3 regions of the Isoptericola sp. S6320L genome follow, and region 3 is predicted to be linked to each of the others. Evidence: riboswitches for the same ligand, from Rfam matches in the RefSeq annotation. Region 3 holds a riboswitch; each other region holds the start of a gene.
What was found. Region 3 has a riboswitch for thiamine pyrophosphate ahead of thiD (bifunctional hydroxymethylpyrimidine kinase/phosphomethylpyrimidine kinase). Riboswitches for the same ligand answer to the same signal wherever they lie in the genome.
Positions count from the first base shown of each region.

Region 1 (2,310 bases), on a different contig from region 3:
TGTGCCTCGCTCGCCGGTGGCCACGTCGAGCGTGCCGCCGTCCTGGCCGACGGCCTCGTCTTCGCCCAGGAGCACGACCCGGCCTACGACGACGGCCGCCTGCGCCAGGGGTACAACGCCGGCCCGTACACGTTCTACGACGGCTCGGAGCAGGCCTACGGACTCGAGCTGCCCGACGGCACCGCGAACATCGGCTGGCAGTTCGGGTTCCTCGGGACCGCGGTCGGCGACATGGCGTGGCCCGGGATCGCGCTGCTGCACGCCTACGACGTGACGGGGGAGCGCCGCTACCGGGACGCCGCCGTGCGGATCGGCGAGTGGATCCTCGACAACACCTGGTCCGAGCGCACGCTCGGTGGCTTCTCCTTCGGCGTCGACGCCGCGAACGCCCCGGTGCCCAACGGTTCGACCGAGCACAACGTCGACTGCGTGGCGTTCTTCCGCCAGCTCGACGCCCTCGTGGGTGGACGGCGGTGGCGCCGGGCGGAGCGGCACGCGCGCGAGTTCGTCGACCGCATGTGGGACCGGCGCGGCGGGTACTTCTACACCGGGACGAACGACGGCGAGGAGATCAATCCCGACCCGCTGCCCCTGGACCCGGCGACCTGGAGCTGGCTCGCGCTGCGGGCGAACCGGTACGGCCGGGCCGTCGACTGGGCGGCCGCGGACCTCGCCGCCCGCGACGTCGCGGGCACCGGGAACTCGCAGCTGCCCGAGGAAACCGCCATCTCCGGCGTGACGTTCTCGAGCGCGAGCCTCACGACGACGGCCTCGTACGAGGGCATCCCGGCGCACCAGGACGCCGTCTGGCTGGAGGGCACGGCGCAGCTCGCCTGCGCGCTGACCGATCGCGGGCGCGGGCGACGCGACGCCGGACGCGCCGAGGACCTGCTGGCCGAGGTCCGCCGGACGCAGGACCTGCTCGGCGGCGGCCAGACGGTGGGCGGCGCCCCGCTGCCGGCACGCTCCGGCGTCGTGGCCGCCTCGAGCCTCGTCGACACCGGGTTCGGGTTCGGCTACTTCCAGGTGCAGCACACGGGAGCCACGTCCTGGTACCTCATGGCAGCCGCCGGGGCGAACCCGCTGCAGGTCGGAGGCCTGCGCCGGGGCAGGTGACCGGCGGGCAGGGTGCCTGAGCAGGGCGGCGGTGCGTCGTGCTACGTTGCGGGTGATCCCACGGGAGCCTCACGCAGGGGCTGAGATCGGGCTGACGCGGCCCGGACCGTCGAACCTGACCGGGTCATGCCGGCGTAGGAAGATGGAGTACACATGTCGCACGACGCACCGTCGCGCGCGCTCGCCTTCGAGCGCGACATCGAGACCGGGATCGTCGTCCCGGTCACCGAGATCACCCTGGCCGACGCCCCCGACGGGTCGGCCAACCCACCGGTGCGGATCTACCGCACCGACGGCCCGGGCGGCGACCCCACGCAGGGGATCCCGGGCCTGCGCACGGCGTGGATCGCCGAGCGGGAGGACACCGAGGAGTACGAGGGACGCGAGCGCGACCTGGCCGACGACGGCCGGGGAGCCCGCCGGCGGGGCGCCGCGTCCGCCGAGTGGCAGGGCGAGCGGCGCACCCCGCGTCGTTCGTTGCCGGGCCGCACGATCACCCAGATGCACTACGCCCGCCGCGGCGAGATCACCCCGGAGATGCGGTTCGTCGCCATCCGGGAGGGCGTCGACGTGGAGCTGGTGCGTTCGGAGGTCGCGGCCGGACGCGCGATCATCCCCAACAACGTGAACCACCCCGAGTCCGAGCCGATGATCATCGGGCGCGCGTTCACCGTGAAGGTCAACGCCAACATCGGCAACTCCGCGGTGCACTCCACGATCGCCGAAGAGGTGGAGAAGCTGCAGTGGGCCACGAAGTGGGGCGCGGACACGGTCATGGACCTGTCCACCGGCGACGACATCCACACCACCCGCGAGTGGCTGCTGCGCAACGCCCCGGTCCCGATCGGCACGGTGCCGATCTACCAGGCCCTCGAGAAGGTCGACGGCGACGCCTCCCGGCTCACCTGGGAGATCTACCGCGACACCGTCATCGAGCAGTGCGAGCAGGGCGTCGACTACATGACGGTGCACGCCGGCGTGCTGCTGCGTTACGTCCCGCTGACGGCGAACCGGGTGACCGGCATCGTCTCGCGCGGCGGGTCGATCATGGCCGGCTGGTGCCTCGCCCACCACCAGGAGAACTTCCTCTACACCCACTACGACGAGCTCTGCGAGATCTTCGCGCGGTACGACGTCGCGTTCTCCCTCGGGGACGGCTTGCGGCCCGGCTCGATCGCGGACGCCAACGACGCC
Region 1 is NZ_JALKAT010000055.1:939-3,248, reverse strand. Features, by position in the region: gene MWU57_RS17530 (Tat pathway signal sequence domain protein) at 1-1,116, shown strand, start outside; TPP riboswitch at 1,169-1,274, shown strand; gene thiC (phosphomethylpyrimidine synthase ThiC) at 1,270-2,310, shown strand, end outside.
Region 1: it holds a riboswitch for thiamine pyrophosphate, as region 3 does, so the genes downstream of both, thiC (phosphomethylpyrimidine synthase ThiC) here and thiD (bifunctional hydroxymethylpyrimidine kinase/phosphomethylpyrimidine kinase) in region 3, are expected to answer to the same signal.

Region 2 (2,310 bases), on a different contig from region 3:
CTCGTCGGCGGGATACATGTACATGCTGGCCGGGATGTCGGCCTGCACCTGCTCCGAGGCCAGGAAGTCCACCAGGGCCCGGGCACCGGCCGGGTTGTCGGTGCCCGCGAGGACCCCGGCGTACTCGACCTGGCGGAAGCAGGTGTCCAGCAGCGCGGCGGTGGTGGTCTCGCTGCCGTCCTCGGTGACGGTGAAGGCCGGCGACGTCGCGTACGACAGCACGACCGGGCGCTCACCACCCTCGCCGGCACCCGAGAAGTCGACGTAGTAGGCGTCCGACCAGCCGTCCGTGACCCGCAGGCCGTTGTCCGCGAGCTCGGCCCAGTAGTCCTGCCAGCCGTCCTCGCCGAACGCGCTGATGGTGGCCAGCAGGAACGCGAAGCCGGGCGACGACGTCGCCGGGTTGGTGACCACGGTCAGGTCCGCGTAGGTCTCCTGGGTGAGGTCCTCGAAGGTGCTCGGGGGCTCGATGCCCTCCTCCTCGAACCAGGCGGTGTCCACGTTGAGGCAGACGTCACCCCGGTCGATCGGCGTCAGGCCCTCCAGACCCTCCTCCACCGGGGTGCTCACGGACGGGTCGAGGTCTGCCGGCGTGTAGGGCTCGAACACCCCGGCCTCCACGGCGCGCGACGCGAACGTGTTGTCCACCCCGTACACCACGTCCCCGAGCGGGCTGTCCTGCGTGAGGACGAGCTGGTTGACCAGCGCGCCCGCGTCACCGGCGGCGACGTGCTCGACCTCCAGCCCGGACTCCTCCTCGAAGGACTCGAGCAGCCCGTCGCTGAGCGCGAAGGAGTCGTGGGTGACCAGCGTGACGGTGCCGGACAGCTCGCCGCCGGCCGACGACTCCGCCGGGACCGGCGTGCTGCCGGCCTCGCCCGGGGCGTCGTCGCCGCTGCAGGCGGCCAGCGCGGGCACGAGCCCGACGACGGCGAGGGCCGCCAGGGTGCGGCGGGTACGGATGGTCATGCGTCCTCCTCAGACGGATCTGAAGGGGGGCCGTCGTCCGTGGGAACGGACGACGGGATCGAGAAGCCCGACTTCCTCCACCGGTGCTAACCGGATCAGGTTCGAGGGTCTGCGGAGATCCGCACTCTCAGCGCTCGTGGCGCTCCCCTGTCGTTCCCTCCGAGCCTACACACCGCACGCACGCTACGGTGGTGGCGTCCGTCGGGCGGACCGTTCGCGACCGCCCGATGCCGCCGTCTGCTACTGGAGGATCCGTGGAGCACTCTCAGCTTTCCGAGCCGTCCGAGCCCTCGCTGGGGCTCAAGATCGGGACGGTCGCGGCGACGTTCGCGGCCGGCTGGGTCGCGCAGAAGCTCATCAAGGTGATCTGGGAGAAGGCCACGGGCAGCGACGCCCCGATCGACCTGGACGCGGACGACATCCCGATCGTGCAGGCGATCACGTTCGCCGCCGTGACGGGCGGGGTCGCCGTGCTCGCCCGCCGGCTCGCCCGGCAGGTTGTGACCAAGGCCGTGGACAAGCGGGCCAAGCACGTCTCGGTGGTCTGAGGGAGGTCCCTGAGAGCCTGCGGCCACACGCCTCAGCCGCGGCTCCGCTGCCGCCGGCGGGCCAGCTGCGCCTCGTGCCCGCGGGGCCGATCCTCGGTGTGGACGGCGTCCAGCGCTGCTGCGAGCCGCTGGGCCGGGCTGCCGTCCGCGCCGGCCATCCCGGCGACGATCTGCGCGGCGGCCGACTGGAGCGGGATGCCCGCCCGGGCGGCCACCTCGCCGACCTTGTCCCCCGCCTCGGCCTCCGCCATGCCGTGCACCACCATGAAGGCGCCCTTGGCCTGCTCGACCGCAGCCGCCGACACCATGGCCCGGCCCACGGCACGCTGCGACTCGCGGTCGAGCGCCTCACGGGTGACCGGGCTGACGTCCAGCACGTAGCCGGCGACGTGGGTGATCTCGCCGTCGTCGCCGACGTGCGCCTGCCCGGTCACGACGACGGTGCGCGCCTTGCCGTGCGCGTCGACGATGCGGTGGGCGCTGCTGAACGGCCTGCCCGCACGCAACGCGACCACAGCAGTTCGCGACACGCGCCCGCGATCGTCCGGGTGCGTGCGGGACCTCAGCGCCTCCATGCTCGGCTCGATCTCGCCCGGCTCACGGCCGTGCATCCGGTACACCTCGTCGGACCACCAGGTCCGGCCCGAGTCGAGCTCGACCCGGTAGCGACCGACGACGAGCTGGACACCGGCTGCCAGGGCCTCGGCGGCACCGGCGAGGCCGGCGCTCCCGACGGTGCGGTGCGACGACGGACCGCTCATGACATCTCCCCGGGTGTCCGGGCAGAGCACCC
Region 2 is NZ_JALKAT010000006.1:154,195-156,504, forward strand. Features, by position in the region: gene MWU57_RS05840 (thiamine ABC transporter substrate binding subunit) at 1-969, opposite strand, end outside; TPP riboswitch at 1,025-1,128, opposite strand; gene MWU57_RS05845 (DUF4235 domain-containing protein) at 1,224-1,517, shown strand; gene MWU57_RS05850 (PAS and ANTAR domain-containing protein) at 1,550-2,278, opposite strand.
Region 2: it holds a riboswitch for thiamine pyrophosphate, as region 3 does, so the genes downstream of both, MWU57_RS05840 (thiamine ABC transporter substrate binding subunit) here and thiD (bifunctional hydroxymethylpyrimidine kinase/phosphomethylpyrimidine kinase) in region 3, are expected to answer to the same signal.

Region 3 (2,310 bases):
TGGACGACTACCGCGCGCCGGTGGGTCCCGACGCGCGCACCCGGCTCGCCGAGGCGGAGCGTGAGCTCACCGCGGCACGGAACGCCACCCACGCCGAGTCCGCCGTCGACCAGGCCCGCCGGGCCGCAGCCTTGGCCGCGGAGGCCGCCGAGCTCGCCCGACGCGACGTCTCGCACGCCGGCCACCACCAGCCGTGGGACGGCCGACGGCCCGCACCGGCCGGACGCGCGGGCTCGGGGGCGTTCGGCGCCGTCCTGGGCGGCATGGTGCTCGGCGGCATCCTGGACGAGATCGGCGACCTCGGCGACCTGTTCGACTGACGGCCGACCGGGCACCGCCGGCCGTCACCCCTCGACGAGCGCCTCGCGCAAGGCCCAGAAGTGGTCGACCGGTCCGCGACCGCCGCCGACCTCGAGGGCGGGACCCGCGGTGATGGCCCCCGCCAGCCAGGACTTGGTCTCTCGCAGCGCCCGCTCCCAGCTGCCGTGCCGGGCGTACCGGGTGACCAGCCCGCTGGACAGCGAGCACCCCGTGCCGTGCGTGCTCGAGACCCGCACGCGCGGCCCCGGAAGCTCTGCCACGACGCCGCGCGGCCCGACGAGTGCGTCCGGGACCTCGTCGCCCGCGAGGTGGCCCCCCTTGGCCACCACGAGCACGTCGTGCCGGTCGGCCAGCCGGAGCGCCTGGTCGAGCACACCGTCCCACGACGGCGCGTCGGCGTCGCCCAGGAGGACGGCGAGCTCCGGCACGTTGGGCGTGACGACGTCCGCACGGTCGAGCAGCCCGCGCACCGCGTCCTCGGCGGCGGGCTCCAGCAGGCGGTCGCCCGAGGTGGCGACCATGACGGGGTCGACGACCACGGGCGGACGACCCGCCGGTCCGCTGCTGTCCAGCCACCGGGCGACCACCTCCGCCACCTCGGCCGACGCGAGCATCCCGATCTTGACCCCGTCCATCGCGACGTCGGCACGGAGCGTGTCGAGCTGCTGGGCGAGGAACGACGGCGGTGGCACGTGCACCGCGCTGACCCCGCGGGTGCTCTGCGCGGTCAGCGCCGTGACCGCGGCCATCCCGTAGCCTCCGGCCGCCGCCACCGCCTTCAGGTCCGCCTGGACCCCGGCACCGCCGGACGGGTCCGAGCCCGCGACGGACAGCACGCGCGGGACGGGACGGGGTCGCCACGGTGGGCGGGCGGCGGCGGGCAGGGTCGACGGCATGGGCGACATCCCTTCGTCAGTGCGGACTGCATCAGGTTCGACGGGTGTGATCTCAGCTCCCGGTGGGCGCACCCCGTGTCGTGAGGACACGGTACCGGCCGCCGCCACGGCCTGAGACGGTGTCTCGGCCCGGTCCCGACGGTGACGGACCGGCGATCCTGCCGATGCCGCCGTGCCCGTGCGCCCCGCACGCTGGCCGGGCAGCAACACGGCTCCGTCGAGGAGCCCCGTCAGAGAGGACGAACGATGCAGCACTCCATCAGCACCTCGAAGACCCGGCAGCGGGTCACCGCCGTCCTGGCCTCGCTCGCCGTCGCCGTGGGCGTCGGCATCGCGGCCGGCCCGGCCGCGCACGGCGCGGACAACCCCCACGAGCGCGGCCCGGACCCGACCGAGTCCAGCATCGAGGCGCTCCGCGGCAGCTACGCGGTCTCCGAGCGCTCCGTCTCCCGCTGGGTCTCCGGGTTCGGTGGTGGGACGATCTACTACCCGACCACGACCAGCGACGGCGACTTCGGAGCGGTGGTGATCTCGCCCGGGTACACCGGCACGGAGAGCACCGTCGCGTGGCTCGGCCCCCGCCTCGCGTCCCAGGGCTTCGTGGTCCTGACGATGGCCACGAACTCGATCTACGACCAGCCCGACTCCCGGGCCCGCCAGCTCCAGTCGGCTCTCGACTACCTCACCGGCTCGAGCCCGGTGGCGGACCGCATCGACGCCGACCGGCTCGCGCTGATGGGCCACTCGATGGGTGGCGGCGGGACCCTGCGCGCCGTGGACGACAACCCCGACATCAAGGCCGCCATCCCCATGACGCCGTGGCACCCGCAGAAGGACTGGTCGTCGGTCAGCACCCCGACGCTGATCTTCGCGGCGGAGAACGACTCCGTCGCCCGCCACGAGACGCACGCCGAGCCGTTCTACGAGTCCTTCGAGCAGGACCTGCCCAAGGCGTACCTCGAGCTCGACGGGGCCAGCCACTTCGCACCCAACACCTCCAACACCACGATCGCGAAGTACTCGATCTCCTGGCTCAAGCGGTTCGTGGACGACGACACGCGGTACACGCCGTTCCTCTGCCCCGGACCGTCGA
Region 3 is NZ_JALKAT010000001.1:104-2,413, reverse strand. Features, by position in the region: gene MWU57_RS00015 (hypothetical protein) at 1-320, shown strand, start outside; gene thiD (bifunctional hydroxymethylpyrimidine kinase/phosphomethylpyrimidine kinase) at 345-1,217, opposite strand; TPP riboswitch at 1,209-1,303, opposite strand; gene MWU57_RS00005 (dienelactone hydrolase family protein) at 1,464-2,310, shown strand, end outside.